2 regions of the Exiguobacterium sp. s80 genome follow, and region 1 is predicted to be linked to the other one. Evidence: predicted binding sites of a transcription regulator. Region 1 holds the regulator's gene; the other holds the start of a gene.
What was found. Region 1 encodes Rex, which represses fermentation and respiration genes when NADH is low (regulators of the CRP and FNR family bind a similar motif). Its sites were predicted from a motif close to TTGTGAAATATTTCACAA; they were not measured.

Region 1 (5,262 bases):
TTGAGCTCGGCCTGCTCCTGATCGTAGTAGCCGACGGAAACGCCGGTCCCGAAACGATGTTCACCGAATAACGGTTTAATCCGGTTGACAAGAACTTTCAGTAACGTCGATTTTCCGATTCCGTTCGGACCAACGAGCGCGAGGGATTCGCCGCGTTGTAAGCGGAACGTGATGCCTTTTGAGACGGCTTCTTCATAGCCGACCGCGAGTTGCGTGACTTGTAACACATCGTTCCCACTTTGTTTTTCAATCGGGAACGACAGGACGGTGCTGCGTTCATCCCCATCCGGACGATCAATCCGGTCGACTTTTTCAAGACGTTTGCGGACGCTTTGTGCGCGTTTCGTCGTCGTCGCCCGTGCGATGTTACGCTGGATGAAGTCTTGCATCTTCGCGATGTCTTCCTGTTGCTGTTCGAACTGCTTCATCTCTTGTTCATACAGTGCTGCCTTTTGTTCCAAGTACTTCGTGTAGTTGCCGGTAAACTTCCGGCAGACGTTCCGTGACAGTTCATAGACGACGTTGACGACCTGGTCGAGGAAGTAACGGTCATGGGAGACGATCAAGACCGCTCCACGGTAACCAGCCAGGTAACTTTCGAGCCAAGAGAGTGTATCGATGTCGAGGTGGTTCGTCGGCTCGTCAAGAATCAACAGCTCAGGTGCCTGGAGCAACATCTTCGCCAGTGCGAGTCGCGTCCGTTGTCCACCGGATAGCGTCTGGATCCGGCGTGAATAATCGTCCGGATAAAAACGCATCCCGTGCAGGACGGAGCGGATGTTGGCTTCGAACTGGTAACCGCCGGCGTCCGAGAAGTCATGTTGGGCCTGATCGTATGTTTTCAACAGACGGTCGTAAGCAACAGCATCATTCAAGATATGGTCCATTCCCATCTCAATCTCCATCCGACGGAGCGAACGTTCCTGCTCTTGCAGATGCTCGAACACGGTCAACATTTCATTCCAAATCGTTTCATTCGACTCAAGACCACTGTCCTGGGCGAGGTAACCGATTTTCACTTCCTTACTCTTCATGATCTCACCAGAGTCATGACTGAGCTCTCCGGCGATGATTTTTAAAAGTGTTGATTTTCCGGCACCATTTCGTCCGACGAGCGCAATCCGGTCCCGCTCCTGCACTTCGAGTTTAATATTGTCTAAAATCGGCTCAACACCGAATGATTTTGATAGTTGGTTCACTTGTAAGAGAATCATAAAAACATCCATCCTTCCACCCTTTAGTCTATCATGAAAAAAACGCAGGAGTCCCGTGGAATATATTATTTGTTAGTCTATGTGAAGTGGTTTACAATCAAAGAGAATAGAATTCTTTGCATTGATTTGGGTGCCACGTCAGAACGTGGCCGAAGGGGGAACTGCAGTATGAATGGGCCAGACACAAAAATACCACAAGCGACGGCGAAACGACTGCCGTTATATTATCGTTTCATTCAGAGTCTTTATAACTCAGGCAAGCTGCGCGTCTCTTCAGCAGAGCTCAGTGAAGCGGTCAAAGTCGATTCAGCGACGATCCGCCGCGATTTTTCCTACTTTGGGGCGTTAGGGAAAAAAGGATACGGTTACAACGTACAACATCTATTGACGTTTTTCCGAAAGACACTGAATCAGGATGAAGTCACGAATGTGGCACTTGTCGGGGTCGGACATCTCGGAACGGCGTTTGCAAATTATAACTTTTTAAAGAATAATAGTACTCGGATAGTCGTTGCGTTTGATGCGGACGAAAACAAGGTCGGAACAACGACGCAAGACGTTCCTATCTATCATGTCTCTGACATGAAAGAGCAAATCGAAGCGAACAAGGTTGATGTCGCCATCTTGACGGTCCCATCCCAGTTCGCACAGTCAGTAGCGGATGAGTTAGTTGAGTATGGTGTGACCGGAATCCTGAACTTTACACCGGCGCGGTTGAACGTACCGGCCCATGTTCGGGTCCATCACATCGATTTGTCGATCGAGTTGCAGTCACTAGTTTATTTCATGAAGCATTATTCGCAATCAGCTGAAGGAGTGAAATCATAATGGAAAACCTTATTCCATCAACCATCGCGTTCATCGGACCAGGGAGCATCGCTTTAATCGGTGCCGTCGCGTTGATCATCTTCGGACCGAAAAAATTACCGGAGCTCGGTCGTGCTGCCGGTCAGACGTTAAAAGAGTTCAAGAGTGCGACACACGGCATCATGGACGATGATAAAGACAACAAGGATGAATCGAAAGAGAAGTGATTAAATTATGGCGATTGATCAAGAACAGAGTGTGACATCGCATCTAGACGAGTTGCGCAAGCGGATCGTCTGGTCACTCATCATCGTCGTCGTCTTGTTCGCCGCGGCCTTTCCGCTCGTCCGACCGCTCGTGCGTTTTCTGCAGTCGGACCTGAAAGAGCTCGGCATCGGATTGAATGCCTTTAATGTGGCCGATCCCCTGATGTTGTACTTGAATTTAGCGTTCATCATCGCGGTCGTCCTGGCTTCACCATTTTGGATGTACCAGCTATGGGCGTTCATCCGACCCGGTTTATTCGAACAGGAACAAAAAGCGACCTTGACGTATATTCCGGTCACGTTTTTCTTATTTTTGTCCGGAATCGCGTTCTCTTATTTTTGGTTACTTCCGTTTCTACTCAAAGTATCGACGGAACTTGGGCAAGAGCTCGGCATCGAGCAAGTCATCGGGGTCGAAAACTATTTCAGTTTCTTAATCCGGCTGACGATTCCGTTCGGTGTCTTGTTCCAACTGCCGGTCGTGACGATGTTCTTGACCCGTCTTGGACTCGTGACGCCATTGTTCATGCGGAAAAATCGGAAATATGCGTACTTTGCGCTGTTTGTCATCGCGGCTTTAATCTCTCCACCGGATGTGACGTCACATCTGATGATTTCGGTACCGTTGTTCGTCCTCTATGAAATCAGCATCATGATTTCAGCCCGGACGTACAAAAAAGTACTGATTCTTGAGCAACAGGCGGAGCTTAAGAGACAAGCGGATTTGATGCGTGAGTTGAATAAGTAACAGTCTCCTCTCGGTCGTTTCGGCGACGGAGAGATTTTTGTTTGGAAGCGCTCTTTTTATATTGAAAAAGTGAATCGATATGGTTTATACTGATTACAAGAATATGAGGGGGCTTAGCTCAGCTGGGAGAGCGTTTGGCTGGCAGCCAAAAGGTCGTCGGTTCGAGCCCGATAGTCTCCATATGTACATCACTTGGCATTTGCCGAGTGGTGTTTTTTGTTATAGTGGTGGCGGCAAAACAGAAGCTTACAGCCTGGATGATGTTGATGAACCGATTGAAGTCGTTTTCTGTGTTTATCCTTTTGAGGGAATGGGAAATTTCTTAATAGGTAATCAAGAGGGGGAAGCATTATGAATCCATTTACGACGTTAATTGCCTTCATCGTCGGCTGTCTTGTTCTGTATCTCGGAATCCGTGATAAGAACGGTTGGTTGATTGGTGTCGCGCTGATTCCGTTAGCAATTGTTGCGTATAGCGTCATCTATCTCATCATTCAAGTTTCAGCCTAGAAACTCCTTTTTTAAGGAAGTTTCTTTTTTTTTGAAACATAACTGGTAAACTGTAAGTATATGACAGTATAGACAGTTGAAACGAGGGAGGGCATTTCAGGATGGAACAAACGCTCCGCGAGGAACGATTACAGGCGTTGACGGTTGCTTATATCGAAAAAAATCAATTGCAGAATAAAAGTTGGGTCATCGCTGCCTTGATGGCGACAGCAGGAACGTTTACGGAAATCTTCAGCACGACCATGTACTTGAGTCTGTTACCGCTTGTCTTTCTCGTGTTTGATCTCCCGTTTCGACTCGAAAAACGAAAAATCCTGGCGCGCTATCTCTCAAGCGACCAAGTGACGAACCAATCGTTGCTGTGGCTCGGGATTCAATTCGTCTTGTACGGTTCGCTGTACACCGTGATACTTGAGACGAAAGAGATGTCGATCTGGAAAATTGCCCTTTGGATGCTGATCATCCTCGCACCGGTCTATTACGTTACGGACTGGTTGTTTAAAAAGATTGCCCGGTCAGGCGATCCCGACTTCGTCAGTGATAAAGAAATTCATGCGAATGTTAAAGAAGTGGAGGAGTGACAGGGTGAGTACATTGATTGAAAAACATACACGGCTCCAGCTGTTGGCAGCGCCGATTAAGAAAGTCCAGATGGGGGTGTTAATTCCCTTACTTTTGATTGGAGTCCTGTTTTGGTTCATCCCGAGCTTGCGACAAACGGGTTTATTTACAACGTTCGCACTCTCTTTACTGGCGTTAGGTGCTGCAGTGAGAGAAGTCATTCGCCTACAGGTTTTAAAGCAACGCCTCGCGAAGGACGTCTATAAAAAGACGGTCTTGAAAGTGGCACGTGTGTCGATGATCGGTTCGTTCATCCCGATCCTTCCACTTTATGTGGGGACTGTTTTTCCACAATACGCCGGTATTTCTTTTACGGTCTTTCTTATGTCGATCATCGTCGCCTATTTGATTGTGTCCCGATTGAACAAAAAAGCGAAACAACTGGATCCGGCATTCGTCACGATGCGTGAGATTGAGAGTTACCGTAAGTAAGCGAAACACACAAGAGGAGTGAACGGATGAGAAACACTTTAAGCACGTATCAAAAATGGACAAAAATCAGCCGGCAAATCCGGACGTATGTAATTGCGGGCGTATTTTTTGCGGTGCTGTTCTTCTCCGGAAGCGGGCACCTGACGGATTCAGCAGTTGGATTTTTGATTCTTACGCCGTTACTCGCCTATAATGGCATGCAGCGAGTGATCCAATCCGTTCTGTTAGTTCGGTCGAAGGTACAGGCGCGACCAGTCAGTCTAATGTTTGGTGGGATCACTTTACTCGAAGCGGTCTTTATTGCGGGTGCCGCAGTTGTCGCCCCGCACCTTGGACAGTGGGGCTATCTGTTTCCGCTAATGTTGTGGATTTCAGGGATGCTGCAATTTCAAAAGTGGACGGACCGGACGGTAGCGAAGCTCGATAAAAAGGATTTGCTTGAGACACCGAACCGAAAAGGAATCGAACACCGTCATCCGACGGGCGAAGGAATCGGGATGTAACGAGGAGGCAGACGATGGAGAGCATGCAACGCGAGCGGAAAATGGATTATATCCGATTTTCAAAACAGGCACGTTACATTCAAACGGTCTTGTTTGGACTGGTATTGTTTGTATTTCTCTTTTTAGCAGACGATTGGCATCTGACAGAATCATCGTTTCAG
Region 2 (5,262 bases), on a different contig from region 1:
CTTTTTAAGAAAGGACGGCTTATTTTAATGAAATCGTTTCCTTCTTATGATACCAAATATCTCTCTCCAGTCGAAAAAGAATGCACACTCAAAAAAAGCGACCGTCTGCTATGGAAAAAAGCCATAGCATCAGTTGCGCTACGACTTTCATCCTTTAAATGACTTCTTAACTCTTTCATTTAGACGTATTTTTTCATCCAAATGTCATCTCGATACGTCCCATCCTCTAGTTTGACCGAATCAGGGTCTTCTGCATATACTTCGAAGCCAAGTGATTCATAGAGTTTTTGAGCAGCTTCATTTCCTGACAAGACGGCTAGAATGACTTGTTCGACTTCCGGAATTTGTTTCGCCTCTTCAATCAAGGCCTCCATCAGGGCGCGACCCGTGCCCCCACGATAATCCGGTGAGATATAGACACCAGAAATCATCGCCTTATGTGATTCCCGTGACAGTTCGTACGGTTTGACCTGACCAAATCCAAACAATGTATCTTCATCGAATATCCCGATCCAAACTTCATCAGACTCCGGATCTCCTTCGAGCCCCTCTTGAACTTCTTCGAGTGGCGTTTGTTGCTCATCGTCAAAAGAATGACCAAATGCATCCGGATGATTTTTTAGACCTTCGAGGCGTAAGCGCCAATACTGTTCTGCATCTTCCTTTGTTAACGTTCGAAATGTATACATGACTATCGTTTCTCCCCTTTGTGAGTTTTCTAATGTTTCTTAAGACATGAAAAACTCTTCTATCCCTAACATAACCTTTTTCTAGTAAAATAAAACCTAGTTTTCAGATTTTTTATCGCGTCCTTTTTTCTAATCAAAAAATCGTACCCACTGAAACTCCGTTTGCCCGAGTTCAGTGGGTACGATTGACGCTTCCGATTTAACGTAAGACAGGTTCCATCGTTTGACGTAAAACTTCCGCCGAATGATGGAATTTTTTTAATTCCTCATCCGTCAGCGACACCTCGATGACTTCGCGCACACCTTGTCGGTTAATCACGGCAGGTACACCGATATGAATACCAGAAATCCCGTACTGTCCGTCAACGTGCGCTCCTACAGTCAACAAACAGTTCTCGTTCCCGAGAATCGCACGGACGATCCGAACGAGACCAAGTCCAATCGCATAGTATGTTGCACCTTTTCGTTCAATGATATGATAGGCTGCATCGCGTACATTGATATAGATTTGATCTAAATCTTTTTGAGAATAACGATCGTCTTCTGCAAGCAGTTCATCAATCGTTTTTCCATAGATTCTTGAGTTGCTCCAGGCAGCGAATTCCGTGTCGCCATGCTCACCTAAAATATAGGCGTGGGCGTTTCGTGAATCGATATTAAAGTATTCTCCTAACATTTGGCGCAAGCGTGCCGTATCGAGTACCGTTCCTGATCCGAAGACGCGTGACTTTGGTAAACCAGAATATTTCCATGCTAAATGTGCCATGATGTCAACGGGATTTGATGCGACGACGATGATGCCGTCAAATCCTGATTCCATGATTTGGCGCATCATTTCTTTCATGATTAAAGCATTTTTCGCAACGAGGTCAAGTCGTGTCTCACCCGGTTTTTGTGGTGCACCGGCCGTGATCACGATGACTTCGGCATCTTTACAATCCCCGTAATCCCCTGCCCATATTCGCATCGGCGAAGAACTGAATGGCGTCCCGTGATTTAAATCCATCGCTTCCCCTTCAGCTTTTGCTTTATTCACATCAATGATGACAAGTTCTTCACAAAGTCCAGCTGTCGTCATTTGATACGCAAAACTTGATCCTACTGCCCCCGCACCAATTAACGCAACGCGTGTAACTTTAGCATGTAATTCCATCCGATATGTCCACCCTTCCAAACAAATTAAAAGTTTGTTAACTATCTCACAATTAGATTGTAACATCTTTCACAAACTATTAAAGACTGTGTAAACGGTCACATTTTGTCTAATTTGTGTCAACAATATCCTAACATAAGGAAGTCAGGTACTTCACGTTCCATTACCACAATCGATACAACATGAAACCAATCAGCCCCGCTAGCGTACTGGACAAATAATTAACGGCGTCATTCCCTAGCCACTTCCACCCTCGGACATATTGTGTCGTAGTACCATGATGGATTTTTTTCTCGGTTTCTTTGCCACAAATCTGACAACGATACTTTCGTTGAACGGTAGCGCCTAACACCGTATCGAGAATACTGCCAAGGACACCTCCGGCCGCGACGATCAACCATTGCTTTACGGACAAATCGAATAGAATGTCACCCGCTGTCGCGATAAATAATGCACCGATGATTGTCGCGAGTGTCCCGAGTAAAGATACCCCGCCGCTCGTTCCTCGTAAGACCGGTTTAAACGTCCGGATTGAAATCGGTTCTTTTTTAGAAAGCGGACCAATCTCGGATGCCCATGTATCTGCATTCGAAGCAGCAATGACAATCAAGAAAACTAATAAAAAATCAAATTCATTTGTCAGTACAACGCCTATCGAAGCAAGCATAGCGGTTCCACCGTTGGCAAGTACTTGCCAACCATCTCGTGCACCATCCTTCTCGACGATTTGATCGACGGACTGCTTGCGTGCCTTACCGAGTTTTGATAACAGGCTAGAGCTACCGAAGAATAACAGTAACAGGACTAATCCTTCATAATCGAGCGCATAGACGACCGTGCTGCCGACAAGTATCGTCAACAATGCACCGCTTTTCGTTAATAATCCAAATTGATAGCCAGCATATCCGAGAGCTAAGCAGATGAATAGAAGAACAGTTAATGACATTGAATGACCTCATCTTCAGTGACAATTGTATCAACCGGGCGATCAAATGATTCTACTTCGAATCGTTCCACGACTTGAACGGCAAATGCAATCGAAAGCGTCGGACCTGAAAAATCAATCAACGCACGATCATAAAACCCACCACCCCATCCTAAGCGATAGCCATTACGCATATAGGCACGACCCGGTACGATACAAAGATCAATCGTCGGCAATGCAATTTCAAAAGCAGTTGCATCCGGTTCAAAAATCCCCATCGAATTCTCAATCAGTCGACTGCTTGGCGAATGTTCAAAAAATCTCATTTCTTGACCGATGACCTTCGGAATGACGACACGTTTTCCATCCGCCCATGCTTGTTGAATGACTCGATCCGTTGAACATTCGTTTCGAAACGAGAGGGTCACCGCAATTGATGTCGCACTCATCCATTCTGGCAATACAAATAACTGCTCTGCAATTCGTCGTTCCCGCTCCTGCCGGTTTTCCAACTCGTTCAGTCGCTCACCGATTACCCGTCGCGCTGCTTTTTTATTCATATAGTATTCCCCCATTCACAAAAAAAGCCATCACACAAGGTGACGGCTTCCATCTCAATTATTTTACTTCACGGTGAAGTGTGTGCTTACGGAGACGTGGGTTGTATTTCTTCAACTCAAGACGCTCTGGGTTGTTACGCTTGTTCTTTTTAGTGATATAAGTACGGTCACCAGTTTCAGTGCAAGCCAAAGTAATTTTAACGCGCATGGGATTCCCTCCTATCTAGCTCTCAATGTATCAAGTGTTTTTGCTTTACATAAGGTTAAGCATACTCAAGTATCGTACCAAGAAAGGAACGGAATTGCAACTGTTCATCCGTTCTTTTTCTGAATCGCCAATTGTTCGTATGGTTTTTCAAGGTTCACTTGGAATTCAAGCGGTTTTTGAGCAACATGATAATCATTTTCGATTCCTTGTCGCGCTTCTTCACGTTCTAAATAAATCAATTGTGAATGACGAAGTGCTTCGCCCTCTAATCGTTTAATCGCAACAACTAAACCACCGCTACTCGCTGGAGAACGTTCACTCTCAAGATTGTACACATTGCTGACAAGCGGCAACTGATTGATCTCAGCAAACGATTGAGCAGCCGACGCCGTCTCCATCGTAAAGTTATGGACAAGGCGGAATTCTACGATTTTATGCAGGGCTTGCGCTTGACGCAACACGGCAAGATTTAATCCGGCCAACTGATTGTAAGTCTGAACGAGCGGTAGGCCCGTCATGCGGACGCCGTAAATATGAACGCCATCTTCAAATCGATAAGCCGTCTCATTTTCTGTGATGACATAGACATTTTCTCCCGCTCCTGCCAATCGCTTCGCAAACTCAGCAATTGGTCGGTTCGAATCTTGGTAATCTTTTGCGACGAGTAAAATCGCGGCATCGTTCCATGACGTTTCACGTTGCACCGCAACATAGTAATCATGCGTCGTCAAATAGACGTCTGGTTCGATGTCTGTATCCGCTAAGAAGGGATATTCGGCATAACGCGTTTCAAGCCAGTCGGTCGTTAATTCTCCAGCGTCAAGTAACCGCTCCGTTTCTTCAAATCGCTTAATATGTTCACGGAATCGATTTGCCGCATATTGTGCCGTCGTCTGTCCATCGAGAATGAACGGCCAGTCGCTCGAAACCGCGAGCAAGTATTCACGAATCAATTGACGTTTTGCTTTGACCGTCAAACCATCTTGATGACGATTACGCGCCATGACACCGGCTAATCGTTTTTCAAGTTGATGCAAGTGACGAATCATCCAGTCGTTCCGTTCATTGATCCACACATCCGCATACCCTTTCCGGCCCCATGTCCCCATTGCGACGTGCACCGTCTCGATGTCGCCAAAATGACGCTCGAGGAACATTGTAGGTGAAATCGATTCGACCCCAACATCTTCAAGTCGTTCCATGGCTTTACCGAGGAAGTCCGGTCCCTCAAACCACCAATGACCAAATAATTCCGCGTCAAATGGCGCTGTGACAAGAAACGGCGGGAAGTCTTGTCCACTGTGCTGGTCAAGATGCTCCGCCAATGCTTCCGCAAAGTCAGCTGCATGCTCATCCGTTTGTTTCCAAGCCCAGTCGCGGACATAAAAAGCCTTTTGATCGGACTCTCCTGTAACACGATGTAATTTTAAGCCCGTATCGTAGCGGAGTCCTTCAGGATGCATGAATTCTGCAATTTGGTCCCACTCCCGATCATAGGCAAGATCGCGGTAAAATTCACGATAGTTCGGGTGTCCCGGATAACCAATGACAGAACTCCAAATGCGTCCAGAAATGATTTGATCGCGCGGAAACAGTGCAACACCATGTGGCGAATAGACCGGTGCGCCGATGCCGTGTTTCGGAGCAGGATCAGCGTTTAAGATGGAATGTTCGTCTACGAATGTATAACGAATCCCCTCTTCGTACATGATTTTATCAAGACCTGG

Region 2: KNP94_RS01150 (L-lactate dehydrogenase) is a predicted target of Rex. The motif match lies at 1,877-1,894, and genes of this name have one in related genera.

What each region holds. Positions count from the first base shown of each region.
Region 1 covers NZ_JACSMP010000009.1:116,891-122,152, reverse strand. Annotated here, with positions in the region: gene KNP94_RS13930 (ABC-F family ATP-binding cassette domain-containing protein) at 1-1,214, opposite strand, end outside; gene KNP94_RS13925 (redox-sensing transcriptional repressor Rex) at 1,383-2,042, shown strand; gene KNP94_RS13920 (twin-arginine translocase TatA/TatE family subunit) at 2,042-2,248, shown strand; gene tatC (twin-arginine translocase subunit TatC) at 2,256-3,035, shown strand; tRNA gene KNP94_RS13910 (tRNA-Ala) at 3,143-3,215, shown strand; gene KNP94_RS13905 (hypothetical protein) at 3,387-3,545, shown strand; gene KNP94_RS13900 (hypothetical protein) at 3,647-4,126, shown strand; gene KNP94_RS13895 (hypothetical protein) at 4,131-4,598, shown strand; gene KNP94_RS13890 (hypothetical protein) at 4,625-5,101, shown strand; gene KNP94_RS13885 (hypothetical protein) at 5,116-5,262, shown strand, end outside.
Region 2 covers NZ_JACSMP010000001.1:222,414-227,675, reverse strand. Annotated here, with positions in the region: gene KNP94_RS01155 (GNAT family N-acetyltransferase) at 180-689, opposite strand; gene KNP94_RS01150 (L-lactate dehydrogenase) at 889-1,842, opposite strand; gene KNP94_RS01145 (DUF92 domain-containing protein) at 2,006-2,788, opposite strand; gene KNP94_RS01140 (5-formyltetrahydrofolate cyclo-ligase) at 2,779-3,327, opposite strand; gene rpmG (50S ribosomal protein L33) at 3,386-3,535, opposite strand; gene KNP94_RS01130 (glycoside hydrolase family 57 protein) at 3,640-5,262, opposite strand, start outside.